DNA from 2 places in the Pseudarthrobacter sp. As-47 genome. Region 1 is predicted to be linked to the other one. Evidence: riboswitches for the same ligand, from Rfam matches in the RefSeq annotation. Region 1 holds a riboswitch; the other holds the start of a gene.
The links. Region 1 has a riboswitch for thiamine pyrophosphate ahead of AC4BCK_RS19495 (ECF transporter S component). Riboswitches for the same ligand answer to the same signal wherever they lie in the genome.

Region 1 (7,052 bases):
TACCAGGGAAGAGCTCGAGATTTTGCGGACGGAGGCGACCGCATGATGCAGATCGTCCTGGCAGTGACCGCCGTGATCTTCTCGCTCGCGGCAGTCGGCGCAATCATCAGGATCTCCCGCGGCCCGTCGCTGCTGGACCGGGTGCTGGCCACGGATGTCCTGTTGGCCATCCTGGGCGGTGCCCTGTGCGTGGACATGGCCGTCAACCGGCACCTCAACAACCTGATGCTGGTGGTGGCCATCTCGATCATCGGCTTCATCGGGTCCGTGACGGTGGCAAGGTTTGTGGCAGACCGTAGGGAGCAGCCCAATGAGTCCTGATTCCACTGGCCTGGATGCCTGGGTGGACGTGCTGTCCGCGGTGTTCATGATTGTTGGGGCCACCATGTCCCTGGGGGCGGCCATCGGCCTGCTGCGCTTCCCCGACCTCCTGAGCCGCATGCATGCCGCCACCAAACCCCAGGTTTTGGGGCTGTTCCTGCTCCTGGCATCCATCGGCCTGCAGATGCGGACCTGGTGGGTGTGGCCCGTGCTGCTGGTGGCCTGGATCTTCCAGCTGCTCACCGTGCCGGTCTCTGCGCACATGGTGGGGCGCGCCGGTTACCGCACCAAGCACCTGCACCGCGAACTCCTCACCTCGGATGAGCTTGAGGCCGTGGTGCAAAAAGCCGCCGCCAAAGCCGCCCGTGAGGACGGTTCCGGCGACGGCTGAGTGCTGGTTTGGAGTGGCCCCGGGAGCTGAGTAAAACTTCCCTGTTGGCCGGGGCTGCGGGTGCTGGACTCCGCTAGACGATGTCCTGGCTCTTGGCGAACCGGGTGATGGCCCGCTGGGTGCCTCGGTTGGCCAGGACCTGGATGATGGTGCTGACAGAGGCCGAGATCAGCGCGAACGTCAGCGCGGACTGCAGGCTCGTGGGGACGTCCTCGTCCTTGCCGGTGGGCGGCTTGCGCCCGGTGGACTTTTCCCAGATGGTGTTGACCAGCTTGGTGCCGACGAAGCCGGCGCCGAGGCTCACGCCGGTGCCGAGCAGCTTGATGAAAAGGTTCATTCCTGAGTACTCCTTGCGGGCGGAAAACGGGCTGTCCCTAGCCTATCTGGCGTTTGCCGGGTCCCTGCCCAGCGTGACGCGTCGCTTGTTCAGGCTGACGGGGATTCGGTGCGGAACTTGATCATCTTGTGGGTGCCGTCGCAGTAGGGCTTGATGGCTGAGGCGCCGCACCGGCACAGCGCCACCGTTTTGCGGTCACGGGGAACCGGTTCGCCGGACGGTGTGACCAGCTCGAAATCGCCGCGCACAATAAGGGGCCCGTCGGGGCAGACCACAATGGAGCTCTCGGTGGGTTCCTGGTTCATCTCTGCTCCTGCTCTGGGGTGCTGGGAAATCTGGTGGAGGTTTCGGTTGATGCCTGCGTGGGGCCTGGCCTGATCTGGTCAGCGGGGTTCATGCCTTGGTGCTCAGGCCGCAGCAGGCAGTGCCTGCCTCAGCGAGGTTCCGCCGTTTTCCCAGGACTGCAGGATGTGCGCGGACAGCCTGCCGTCCACGGCCATGACGGCCGTGGCTCCGAACAGGACGTCCGCCAGAAGGTGGGGTTCGGCTTCAACCAGCCCGCCCGCAAGGTCCCGGCCGGCAATCTGTTCATGGACGGCGTCGGCCTCCACATGCTCGTCGAAGTAGTGGGTGACGTCTGTAGTGAATCCGTGGCGCCGGAAGCCCCTGCCGTACAGGCGGTTGGGCTGGGAGGACGTCATCTCATAGATGGCCAGATGTCCCGTGATGGCCCCCCGGAGCCGGCGGTTAAGGCCGAAAAGGGACATCAGGTTCACGGCAGCGAGGGAGACCGCAGGGACGGCGTCCACGTATGCCCCGTACCCGTCCTCCATTCCCAGGCCCCGCATGGTGCGGGCGAAAAGGGCGCTGTGCATCCGCTCGGGCCGTCCGCCGCCGTACTCGTCCGCCTGGATTTCCACCAGTGCCGCTTTGGGCCGGCCGGAGAGCCGGGGGATGGCGAAGGTGTGCGGATCGGCTTCCTTCAGCTGGTAGATGGACTTGTGGATCAGGAATTCCTTGAGCTGGCCCAGGCTGGCTTTCCGGGCCACATAGCGGGAGAGGCTGGGGCCGGTGTCGCGTGCGGCCAGGCCGAACAGGACGTCCGCCACAGCGTCGCTGGTGGCACCGGGTCCGGCGGGAAGTTCCAGGTCACCGGCAGCCTCCGCGGCTGCGTCCCGGAGCGCGGCTTCGAACGGCTTTTCCAGCATCTGGCGCACCCGGATCAGTTCCGGCGCCCACTCCCACTCGTCACTCACACCCTCAAGGCCCGAGTAGTGGAGCTCGTAGAGGCAGAAGAGCGCCAGCTGGAGGTCGTCGTCGCCAATGATGTCCCGGGTTGCCGGGAGATGGCCGGCCACCGAGCGGTGCAACGCGTCAAGGGCGCCCTCATCTGTGCCCGGTGCCGCTGTGAGGGCGCTGAACAGTGCGGTGCTGACTGGACCCCTTGCTGCTGGGATTTTCATGGTGCTCCTTCAGGTCTGGCGTGGGCCGGTTCCGTGCTCCCTGCACTGGGGCCCGGCCGGGGATGTGTCAGCGGCCGCGGGTGCCGGGCGCTGGAGATGTGGCGGTGCTACCGGTGTCGGCGCCGGCTGCGGCGGGGACGGGCCCGCGGGCCAGCATGATGGCCAGGGCAATCATGGCCAGGCCAAGGACCAGATGGAGCCAGTTGTCCGCATCGTTTGCGGGGAGGAAGTTGGCAGGGGTGGGGTCACCGACCAGAAGGCCGTACAGCCAGAGGACCAGGTAGATGACGCCGCCGTAGATGAGGAAGTTCCGTGCCTGCGGGTGGGTGCGCGACATCAGGACGCCGGCGACGCCGAAGAGCAGGTGCACGGCGTTATGGAGGACGGATACCTGGAAGATCCCGAGCAGCAATGCTCCTGAGGCGTGTCCGGCCAGGCGGAGCGCGTCATGGTTGGAAGTGATGCCGGGAACGAATCCAAGGATGCCGGCCAGGCAGAACACGGCGCCCGTTGCGAGGGCAGCCTTCTGCAGGCCTGTGCGGGCGCCTGCCCGGCGGATGCTGGCTGCCATGTGCTGTACTCCTCAAACGCTGGAGACAACATAGTAAGCATGATTACTAAATAATTGCTAAGCAGCCTTTGTATTGTGCCGGCGTTGTGCGCCCGCACTCCGCGCGCAGGCTGCTAGCCTCCCGGGCCGGCCCATGAGTAGGGGTTGGTGTGCGGACCTCCGCGGCGGCCGTGGTCGTAGCCTTGCTGCCAGGACTTCCCGACGGCGGACACCAGTTCCGCCAGCAGGGAATAGTAGGGGTGGTCCGGACCGATGAAAATCATCTCGTCCCAGGCTTTGTCCAGCGCCGCCCGGACCTGGTTCTCGGTTGCTGGACCGGTCACGGCGCCCTCCTGGATTGATCACCCGCCACTGCGCTCGAATGTACTCCCGGCCTCACTGGGGTGTCCATGCCAGGAAGACCTGCCATGCCGGCCGGCCGGGGGCGCCACTCCGCTGGCTTGCAGGGCGTTACTCCGCGCCGGCCGAACGGAGGATGTCGCGGAGGGCCTCGACCACCAGGTCATGGTCCTGCAGCTGCGGCAATCCGGACACGGTGACGGTTGCTACGGCGCCCACCCCAGTGACGTACAAGGGGAAGGAGCCGCCGTGCGCAGCGTAGAGGGCCTGGTCGAACCAGGCATTGTCTTCGATACGTCCGCCGCTGAGCCGGGCGCGCAGCCCCACCAGCAGGGAAGGAACCTCGTACCGGGCTGCGGTCCGTTTCTTGGCCCGGATCCAGTGCCCGTTGTCCGGTGTTGCCCCCGGCAGGGCCACGTGGAAGAGGACCTGCTCGCCCTTGGTGATGTCGATGGCGATGGGAAGCCCGCGCTCCTTGCCCAGCTCCACGAGGAGCAGCCCCAGGTTCAGGGAGTCGTCCAGGGAGAAGCCGGGAAACTGGAGTTCCCGGATCTCCGCCTCAATCCGCGCGATCAAGGCCTCCAGGGATCCCTCCGGCTGGGCATCGCGGGAATCCGGATCATACCCGGTCACATCTGGTGGATTCGCTGTCATGGCCCACAATCTACCCCTCCCTGCGGTAAACTGGACCACGCCCAACAGGGCGGATATTTCACCAACAGAATCATTCAACGACAGGGGAGCGCCGCCGTCGGCATCACTGGCCAGGCCAGGGACCGCAGGTGGGCGCTGAGAGTGCGGACAGCCGCAGACCCTCGAACCTGATCCGGTTAGTACCGGCGCAAGGGAGTCGAGTTCTCGAAGTGCGCGCAGCGGCAGCAGTGCCGGCAACCGCGTCCACTTTCCCCTCCTGTTCCTCAGGAGGACCACATGGCAACAACAGCAATCAAGAAGCCCGCCGGCAAGTCCTGGCGCGTCGTGGACATCGTGGTGGCGGCCCTTATCGCCGTTGCCGGCGGCGTCATTTTCTGGGCCTGGTCCCAGGGGGCGGCCGCAGTCTCCGGACCCATGAACGCCGTCTACCCGCCCCTGACCGGCCTGATTGCCGGCGGCTGGATGATCCCGGCCGTCCTGGGCATGCTCATCATCCGCAAGCCCGGCGCCGCGCTCTTCTGCGAGACGGTGGCCGCCACGGGTGAACTGCTCATGGGCTCCCAGTACGGTGCGTCGGTACTGTTCTCCGGATTCGTCCAGGGCCTGGGTGCCGAGATCATCTTCGCCATCTTCGTGTACCGGAAGTTCAACCTGCCCGTGGCACTGCTTGCCGGCGCCGCGGCCGGCCTTTTCTGCGGCCTGAACGACTCCTTCGCGCCGTGGGGCTGGAACATCGCCTACGCCGCCGGCGACAAGCTGGCGTACATCATCTTCACTGCCATCTCCGGCGCCATCATCGCCGGCGCACTGTCCTGGATCGCCACCCGCGGCCTGGCCAGGACAGGGGTCCTGAGCTCCTTTGCATCACGCAAGGCGGCAACGGAGCCCGTCTTCTCCTGATGGGCGCCCCTTCGCGGCACGAGGCATCAGTTGCGGTGCGTCCGGCTGCCGTCACAGCCCGCGGCTGGGGATGGCGCCATGCGGGGCGCGCCAAGCCGGCTGTCCGTGGCCTCGACCTGGAGATCCGCCCGGGGGAGCGGGTGCTCCTTTTGGGGCCCTCCGGTGCGGGCAAGTCCACGCTCCTGCATGCCCTGGCCGGGGTGCTGGGGGACATGGACGACGACGGCGGCGACGCCGGCGAGTCCGACGAGACGGGCTCGCTGCTGGTTGACGGCGCCGTGCCCCGCGAGCAGCGCGGCCGGGCCGGGCTGATGCAGCAGGATCCGGAGACGCAGGTGGTCCTCTCCCGCGTCGGCGACGACGTCGCCTTTGGCGCCGAGAACCTCGCCGTGCCCCGCGACGCCATCTGGGCCCGCGTGCACGAGGCGCTGGACGACGTCGGCCTTTCCCGCCTGCCGCTTGACCACCCGACGTCGGCCCTGTCCGGCGGGCAAAAACAGCGCCTCGCGCTTGCGGGAATCCTCGCAATGCGGCCCGGCCTGATCCTGCTCGACGAGCCAACGGCGAACCTGGACCCTGCCGGTGTGCTGGAAGTCCGGGACGCCGTGGGCCGCTGCGTGGACAAGACCGGCGCCACGCTGGTTGTGGTGGAGCACCGGGTGTCCGTGTGGAAGGACCTGGTGGACCGGATCGTGGTGCTGCAGCCGGGCAGCGCCACTGAAGATGCCGTGCTGCTTGACGGTCCTCCGGACCAGGTGCTCGCGGACGCACGGACCATGCTGGCGGCGGCCGGTGTGTGGGTGCCCGGGTATGTTCCTGGCACGCGTGCACGGTCGGGCAATCCGGCAGCCGGCTCCGGCGGCCTTCTGCTGGCGGCCGAGAACCTTGCGGTTTCCCGGGAACGTCCGCGCCGCAGCGGCTTCCGGAAGGTACCCCCGGTACCCGTCCAACACGATATTTCCGCCCAGGTCCGGGCAGGGCAGGCGCTGGCCATCACGGGCCCCAACGGGGCGGGCAAGTCAACGTTTGCGCTGACCCTCGCGGGACTCCTGGAACCGGTGGCAGGAAAGGTGTCGGCCACCCTGGACCTCAGCCGTGGCGCCGGGATAGACCCTTATAAGTGGAAGGCCGAGCAGCTCATCGAGCGGATTGGCACCGTGTTCCAGGAGCCGGAGCACCAGTTCGTCACCGGGAAGGTGCTGGACGAACTCCTGTTCGGTCCGCGGCACCTGGGCCACGGCGAGGAGCGCGTGGACGAACTGCTGGAGCGGTTGCGGCTGACCCACCTCGTGGACGCGAACCCCTATACGCTGTCTGGCGGCGAGAAGCGGCGGCTCTCCGTGGCCACGGTCCTGGCGGCCCATCCCCGGGTGCTCGTCCTGGACGAGCCGACGTTCGGCCAGGACGCCAACACCTGGGCGGAGCTGGCCTCGTTCCTGTCCGAGCTGCTGGACTCCGGCACCGCGGTGGTGTCCGTGACCCACGACGCCGAGTTCACCGCCGCGCTGGGTGGCACTGAGCTTCGGATGGCTGCCGCGGAACCGGTGGCGCCATGAGGCAGGAACTGAACCTGCGCGGCAACCAGGCCCTGCTGGCCCGCGCCAACCCCCTGAGCAAGTTCGCCGCCGTCTTCCTCATCACGGCAGTACTGGCGCTTTCGATCGACTGGGTTTCCGCATCAGTGGCGCTGGCCTTCGAATTCCTCCTGTTCCCGCTCGCAGGCCTCACGCTGACGCTGCTGTGGCAGCGCGGCTGGCCGCTGATCCTCGCCGCGGCGGTGGGGGGCTGGAGTACCTCAATCCTGGCTCCGGACAGCGGAAGGACGCTGATCGACGTCGGCATCTGGACCATGAGCGAAGGCTCGCTGGAACTTGGGATCGGCTTCATGCTGCGCGGGCTGGCCATCGCCCTTCCGGCGGTGCTGCTGATGAGCTGCACCGACCCCACGGACCTGGCCGACGCCCTGGCGCAGAAGGCCCGCCTGCCGCACCGCTTCGTGCTGGGGACCCTTGCGGCCATGAGGCTGGTGGGCCTGATGGCGGAAGAGTGGCAGACAATCGGCATGGCGCGCCGGGC
Region 2 (7,052 bases), 1.3 Mb from region 1:
GAGGCGCCCGGGGGTTCCCACCACAACCTCCACGCCGTTCTTCAGGGCTTCCACCTGGGGCTCGTAGGCCCGGCCGCCATAGATGGTGGCGATGCGTGCGTTCCTCTTGCGGGAGGCCGTCTGCAGGTCGTTGGCCACCTGCACCGCGAGTTCACGGGTGGGGACGATGACCAGGGCCTGCGGTGCGCCGGGTACTGCGAGTTTCTCGTAGCCGGCGTCGTCACGGCCCACCACGCGCTGCAGGGCGGGGATGCCGAAGCCCAGGGTCTTGCCGGTGCCGGTCTTGGCCTGGCCGATGATGTCGTGGCCGGAGAGGGCCACCGGCAGGGTCATCGCCTGGATGGGGAAGGGGTGGGTGATCCCGGCGTCCGCCAGGGATTCCACAATGTCGGCGCGGACGTTGAAGTCCGCGAAGGACTTCTCCTCAATCTCGTGCGGCTTCTCGTCGGAGATGATGGTTTCTTCCGGCTCGATCGTTTCGGTGCCGGAGTCGTCCGTCAGAAGCTGGTGGGTATGCAATTCACTCACGTGGAGTTTCCTTATTCATTTGGGCAATGGCGCTGCCTGCTCAACGGGCCGGCCCAAGGCCGTTCCGGAGCACGCTCGGGCGCGCAAGCAATTCCAGTGGAAGCCGATCGCGGGCTATCTAAAATGCTGGCACTGGTGACCAGCGGGTGTATCTCAAGATCGCGTAGGGGCGGGCTTGTTGGTTTCAAATCAAGGAAATCAACGACCGGGCATCCATTTCTACCTCTTCAGTCTAGCCGCACGGGCACGGAAACCCGGCTTTGGCCCGGTGTGCCTGCACGCCGGCAGGAAAAACGGCCCCGCTCAGGACAGGGGCGGGACCAGCTCGAAATGTACTTCCCGGGTGGCAATGTCGGAGGACACGAGGCGCACCCGGACCTTGGTTCCGGCCTCCAGCTCACCGGCGCAGCGGGCCGTGACGGCAGGCTCGGCAATCTGGATGATGCCTGAGCCGCCGTTGCCGTTGCCGTTGCGGCCGTTGCCGTTCTTTCCGTTGCCGCCGTTGCCGTTGTCCTTCTGGGGCTTGGATCCGGAGATCACGATCGCGTCGAACTCCTGCCCGATGTGGTTGACCAGGAGCGCCGCCTCCACGGTGTCCAGGGCCATGCGCTCCATCCGGGACGCCAGCTGGTCCGAGCCGGCCATGATCTCGGGAAGCGACGGCAGCGCCTCACGGACCCAGCCGGGCACGTCGCCGCCGTTGCACAGGGCTTCGCAGGTCACCAGGACAAAGCGGTCCACCAGGCGGCGCAGCGGCGCGGTGGTGTGGGCGTAGGCGGCGCCGATGGCGGACTGCACGGCGTCCTCGGGGACCGCGCCGTCGAACGCCGTATACGCCGCACCGCGGAAGAGCATGCCGGCTGAGTGCATAATGGCCAGCTGGCGGGGATCCGTGGGGTCCAGGCTGCGCAGGTACTCGCCGTAGCTGACCTCACCGTCCCAGGGCTTCCCGAGGGCCTCTGTCTGGAGCCGGAAGTGGTGCAGGGACCGCTCATCCGGTGAGGGCATGGTGCGGAGGATGCCCACTTTGCCGGCCAGCATGAGCTGCGCAGCGGCCATTCCCGTCATGAGCGAGATCTGGGCGTTCCAGTCCTCCACGGGCAGCTGCGGGGCCGCGGCAATCCGGTAGCCGCCGTCGGGAAGCTGGACAATTTCCTGGTCCGGCATGTTCAGGCTGGCACCCTCACGGGCGCGCTCCAGCTCCACGCGCTTGAGCCCCACCTCCTTGAGGAGGACCAGGACTTCTGAAGGGCTGCCGCCGTCCAGTTCCGCCTGGGCGCCCTTGTAGCTGAGCTTGGCGCGGCTGCGCATCCGGGCCCGTCCCACCGTCACCGCGGTGACTTCGGCGCGGACATCGAGGCGGAAGTCCCAGACGAACGCGGAACAGTCCTGTCCCGGCAGGAGGCTTCCGGCGCCCTCGCTGATGACTTCAGGGTGCAGCGGAATGCGGCCGTCCGGGGTGTAGAAAGTCTGGCCGCGGCGCCTGGTCTCGGCATCCAGCGGGCCGCCGGGAGCCACGAAGGCGGGAACGTCGGCAATGGCGTAGAGCACGCGGTAGCTGCTGCCGTCCCGTTCAATAAAGAGCGCCTGGTCAAGGTCCGTGGACGACGCCGGGTCGATGGTGATGAAGTCTATGCCCGTCAGGTCATGGGACGGCAGCTTCAGTGCCGACACGGCGGCCTCGGCGTCCTTCACGGCTTCGGCCGGGTACTCACCAGGCAGCTCGAGCTCCGTCCGCAGGGCGCTGAGTGCAGCCTCGAGGGCGTTGGTGTGCTCGTGGACACTGGGGGCCAGCCGATGATGTGACACGAAAATCAGCGTAGCCCGAATTCCGCGAATAGTGCAGGGAGCCGCCCGCGGGATGCGGTGCGGACCCGGCGCCGCGTCACGGGCGGGCGGCGTCCAGCGCGTCGAGCAGCGATGCGGCCGCCGCTGACGGATCGTCGGCCTCCGTAATGGCCCGGACCACAACGATCCTGCTGGCCCCGGCCTCCACCACCTGTTCCACGTTGCCGTGGTCAATCCCGCCGATCGCGAACCAGGGCACACCGCCGTCGGACTGTCCCTGCCCTTGCGCCGCTGAGGCCGCCGCCGCATACGTCACCAGGTCCAGGCCGACGGCGGCGCGGCCGGGCTTGGTGGGTGTTGCCCACAGCGGGCCGACGCAGAAGTAGTCGAGCGCCGCCGGGCCCGCGGCCGCTGCCAGGGCGGCATCCACCTGTCCAGGGCTGTGGCTGGACAGGCCGATGGCGGCGTTCCCGTTCAGCAGCGTCCGGGCTGCCTTGAGGGGAAGGTCCTTCTGCCCGATGTGGAAGACCGGCGCTCCGGACAGCACAGCAATGTCGGCGCGGTCGTTCACTGCCCACAGCCTGCCGTGCCGGACCGCTGCCTCCTTCAGGACGGCGAGGAGTTCCAGCTCCTCGGCGGCTTCGATGGACTTGTCCCGGAGCTGGATGATGTCCACGCCGCCGGCGAACGCGGCATCCACGAACTGCTCAAAGTCGCCCTGGCTGCGGCGCGCATCCGTGCAGAGGTACAGGCGCGCATCGTGCAGCCCGGCGCTGCCCTCCGCGTTGATAAAGGCGTCGGAACCGGACGGACGGGCAGCGGCGGCAGGGGGGTGGGACACATTCATGGGAGCCAGCCTAGTTCCTCTACACTGGGCTCGTACTGCGGGAGCCGCGGCAGCTGTCACAAAGCGCCGGGCTGAGAGGGCGTCAGAGCCGACCGCTTGACCTGATCCGGTTAATACCGGCGTAGGGAAGGAGACAACCGATGCCTGACGTGCACGCCGTAACCGGCCCCTGTCCTTCCGGTTCCACCATCACGGCCGACGTGGCGGTGATCGGCGGAGGAGCCATCGGCCACGGGATCGCCTGGGAGGCGAGGCGTTCGGGCCGTTCCGTGGTGGTGATCGATGACGCCCCCGGCTCCGGAGCCAGCTGGGCTGCCGCGGGGATGCTGGCGCCGGTGAGCGAACTGCACTACCAGGAGGAGGACCTCCTGGAACTCATGCTCGAGGCCTCCGCCCGCTGGCCCGGTTTCGCTGCGGACCTCGCTGCGGCCGCGGGCTCGGATCCCGGATATCTTACGACGCCGACCCTCGCCGTGGGTGCCGACGCCGCAGACCGGAAGGCCTTGCTGGACCTGCGTGCCGTCCAGCGGGCCAACGGCCTCACGGTTGAACCGCTCACCATCCGCGAAGCCCGGCGCCGCGAGCCCTTGCTAAGCCCGGGCATTGCCTGTGCGCTGGATACGCCGGCGGACCACCAGGTGGACCCCCGGCTGCTGGTGGCCTGCCTCCGCCGGGCCCTCGCCGGGGATGTCCGCTCCACCGGAAGCGGCGTGGCCGGCGCCGCCGACGGATTCGCCGTGCCGGACAAGGCAGCCGGCCTGCTCTGGCAGGACGGGGCCGTAGCCGGAGTAGCCCTGGAAGGTGGAGGGACCGTACTGGCCGGGGAGACCGTGGTGGCCAACGGACTGCACGCCCCGGAACTCACGGGACTGCCGATCGACCTGCACCTGCCGCTGCGGCCGGTCCAGGGGGACATCCTGCGGCTCGCGGTACCGGCGCACCTCAGGCCGCTGGTGACCTCAACAGTCCGCGGACTGGTGCGCGGGGTCCCCGTCTATATCGTTCCGCGGCGGGACGGAACCGTCGTGATCGGGGCAACCCAGCGTGAGGACGCACTGGGCAGTGGGAGTGGCGGTGGCAGGGGCTCCAGCGCCGGTGCGGTGTCGGCAGGGGGTGTGTACCAGCTTCTCCGCGATGCCCAGGTGCTGGTGCCCGCCGTCGCTGAGCTGGAGCTCCTTGAGTGCACGGCCCGCGCCCGGCCCGGCACGCCGGACAACGCCCCGCTGCTCGGAAGGGTATCGCTGCCCGGAGGACCCGTGGGCCGGCAGCCCGCGCCTGGAAGGTCCGGCCTCCAAGGGTCCCGCCACGTGCAGGGGCTCATCATTGCCACCGGATTCTTCCGCCACGGCATCCTGCTCACCCCGGCTGCGGCCGCAATCTGCCGGGAACTCATGGACGGCACGGAAGACCCCCGCTGGGCCCCGTTCAACCCCGGCCGGTTTTCCCCGGCTCCGTTTCGCATGGCTGAAGCGGCTGCCACGCCATCCAACACCCAGGAGACAGCATGAACATCACCCTGAACGGAACCGGCCACACCGTGGCCGACGACGCTTCCCTCACCGCGCTCGTCAGCGAGGTCACCGGCCGTCCGCTGGCCGCGGACGGCCGGGCCACGGACGGGCGGAAGCTGGGCGTGGCCGTAGCACGCAACGCCCAGGTGGTGCCCCGGAGCCTGTGGTCCGCCACGGCGCTCGCCGAGGGCGACGACGTCGAACTTGTCACGGCAGTACAGGGAGGCTGACCACCATGACCGGAACCACCGTCACCAACAGCCAGCTGTCCGGGCTCCAGGACCCCCTGGTGATCGACGGCGTCCCCCTGGCATCCCGGCTCATCATGGGCACCGGCGGCGCCCCCAGCCTGGACGGCCTGGGCGCCGCGCTCCTGGCCTCCGGCACCTCGCTGACCACCGTTGCCATGCGGCGCTATTCGCCGGACGAGGCGGGTTCGCTGTTCCAGCTGCTGGTGGACCACGGCATCCGGGTCCTGCCCAACACCGCGGGGTGTTTTACGGCGCGTGACGCTGTGCTCACTGCTGAACTGGCACGGGAGGCCCTGGAAACCGACTGGGTGAAGCTCGAGGTCATCGCCGACGAACACACCCTCCTGCCGGATGCCGTTGAGCTCGTGGACGCCACCGAGCAGCTGGTCAACAGGGGATTCAAGGTGTTTGCGTACACCAATGACGACCCCGTGCTGGCCCTGCGGCTGGAGAACCTCGGAGCCACTGCTGTGATGCCGCTCGGCTCGCCCATCGGGACGGGCCTGGGCATCCTCAATCCGCACAACATCGAGCTCATCGTGTCCCGGGCCTCGGTGCCGGTAGTGCTGGACGCGGGCATCGGTACGGCCTCCGACGCCGCCCTCGCCATGGAACTGGGCTGCGACGCCGTGCTCCTGGCCACGGCAGTGACCCGGGCGCAGAACCCCGCCTTGATGGGAGAGGCCTTCAAGCACGCCGTCATCGCCGGTAGGCTGGCGAAAGCGGCTGGTCGCATACCCCGCCGTGAACATGCGCTGGCGTCGTCGGCAATGGAGGGCCGGGCCGCGTTCCTGTAGGCCCACCTTCTGCCGGCCGGCGCCCGGATCCCAGGAGCAGCAGTGGCCGGCAGAGATGCACTTCCCCCGGAACGGATCGACGAAGCCCTGGCTCAACTGCCTGACTGGCGGGCCGGCAACGGCGGGTTGGTCACCGTCTTCAAAATGCCGACGGCGGCTGCCGCACTCGAGCTGATTGCCGCCGTCGGACGCCTGGCCGAGGAACAGAACCACCATCCTGACCTTGACTGGCGTTACAACCGCGTCTTTATCCGCTACACGTCACACGACGCCGGGGGACAGGTGACCGGCCGGGACCTCGCGGCAGCCGCGGCAGCAAGTGAAGCTGCGGCAGCGGCGGGCGCCAAGGCAGAGCCGGCAAAGTACGTGCAGGGGCAGTAGCCGGCTGCGGGGCGCTCATTGCCCGCCCGGCAGAACAAAAGGGCCGCTGAGCGCCCACGTCTCCAAGCCCTGTGCTCTTAACCGGCAGCGGCCGCCATCCCCTCAGGGGTGGCGGCCACTGCCGGTTGATTAGTGCGTGCGGCACAAGGTGCTGCACAGGCCTCAGGTCCGAAGGATTGCCGTGAGCCGTTCGGTATCCTGGCGCGCACGTGAACGGCCCAGATAGATGGCGGCCGCCGTTGCGGACGCGGCTCCGAGCACAATCGGCAGGACCCAGGGAATCCAGGTGCGTCCCGGCAGGTATCCGAATCCGGCGGCCATCAGGATGATCCATGCCAGGGCTGCCACGGCCACGGAAACCCCGGCGGGCACGCCGGCCCCGTACTTGGCATGCCGCTTGTCGTTTGCCCAGACAATAAAGCCTGCGGCGGCGGCGGCCAGCACAACGATGGTCAGCGAAAGCATGGTCCTCCTTGGGCTATGGGTGGTTCGTCAGCAGGCCCTAGAACTGGCCGAAACCTACGCGCCGTGCTTCTTCGGCCCCGATTTCCACGTAGCCCAGGGCGTTTCCGGGAACAATGATCAGGCGTCCCTTGTCATCCTTCAGGCGGAGTTCGCTGCCCTTGGTGATGGCGGCCTCCACGATCTTGGCTACCGAATCCGCATCCTCATTTGATTCCAGGACAATTTCGCGGCCGATATTCTGAACGCCGATCTTAATTTCCACAGGGGCCTCCCAGCCATTCACATTCGTTGGTTATGTCTTATTTGTAGTCTAGGACTCTTTGGGGAAGCGAGAGATTCCGCGCCAAGCTAAACGGTAGATGAGGTCGCTGGCAACGTCGAGGTCCAGGTTGCCGTCCGTTTCAAGCCAGTAGCGGGCGCTGACCTGAGCCATTCCAGCGAGCCCCCGGCCCAGGAGCTGCGCCTCCAGATGGGGGAGCTTGGT

Region 2: linked by a shared signal. The riboswitch ahead of AC4BCK_RS13605 (FAD-dependent oxidoreductase) and the one ahead of AC4BCK_RS19495 (ECF transporter S component) in region 1 are both predicted to bind thiamine pyrophosphate.

What each region holds. Positions count from the first base shown of each region.
Region 1 is NZ_CM177088.1:4,201,131-4,208,182, reverse strand. Features, by position in the region: gene AC4BCK_RS19540 (Na+/H+ antiporter subunit E) at 1-46, shown strand, start outside; gene AC4BCK_RS19535 (MrpF/PhaF family protein) at 43-321, shown strand; gene mnhG (monovalent cation/H(+) antiporter subunit G) at 311-712, shown strand; gene AC4BCK_RS19525 (DUF4235 domain-containing protein) at 786-1,049, opposite strand; gene AC4BCK_RS19520 (CDGSH iron-sulfur domain-containing protein) at 1,139-1,354, opposite strand; gene AC4BCK_RS19515 (iron-containing redox enzyme family protein) at 1,457-2,512, opposite strand; gene AC4BCK_RS19510 (DUF4383 domain-containing protein) at 2,580-3,083, opposite strand; gene AC4BCK_RS19505 (hypothetical protein) at 3,197-3,406, opposite strand; gene AC4BCK_RS19500 (heme-degrading domain-containing protein) at 3,534-4,076, opposite strand; TPP riboswitch at 4,149-4,288, shown strand; gene AC4BCK_RS19495 (ECF transporter S component) at 4,353-4,976, shown strand; gene AC4BCK_RS19490 (ABC transporter ATP-binding protein) at 4,976-6,532, shown strand; gene AC4BCK_RS19485 (energy-coupling factor transporter transmembrane component T family protein) at 6,529-7,052, shown strand, end outside.
Region 2 is NZ_CM177088.1:2,948,675-2,955,726, reverse strand. Features, by position in the region: gene AC4BCK_RS13620 (DEAD/DEAH box helicase) at 1-528, opposite strand, end outside; gene AC4BCK_RS13615 (RNB domain-containing ribonuclease) at 832-2,337, opposite strand; gene thiE (thiamine phosphate synthase) at 2,414-3,163, opposite strand; TPP riboswitch at 3,191-3,308, shown strand; gene AC4BCK_RS13605 (FAD-dependent oxidoreductase) at 3,304-4,671, shown strand; gene thiS (sulfur carrier protein ThiS) at 4,668-4,904, shown strand; gene AC4BCK_RS13595 (thiazole synthase) at 4,910-5,722, shown strand; gene AC4BCK_RS13590 (4a-hydroxytetrahydrobiopterin dehydratase) at 5,765-6,103, shown strand; gene AC4BCK_RS13585 (hypothetical protein) at 6,266-6,568, opposite strand; gene AC4BCK_RS13580 (DUF3107 domain-containing protein) at 6,606-6,830, opposite strand; gene AC4BCK_RS13575 (TetR/AcrR family transcriptional regulator) at 6,879-7,052, opposite strand, start outside.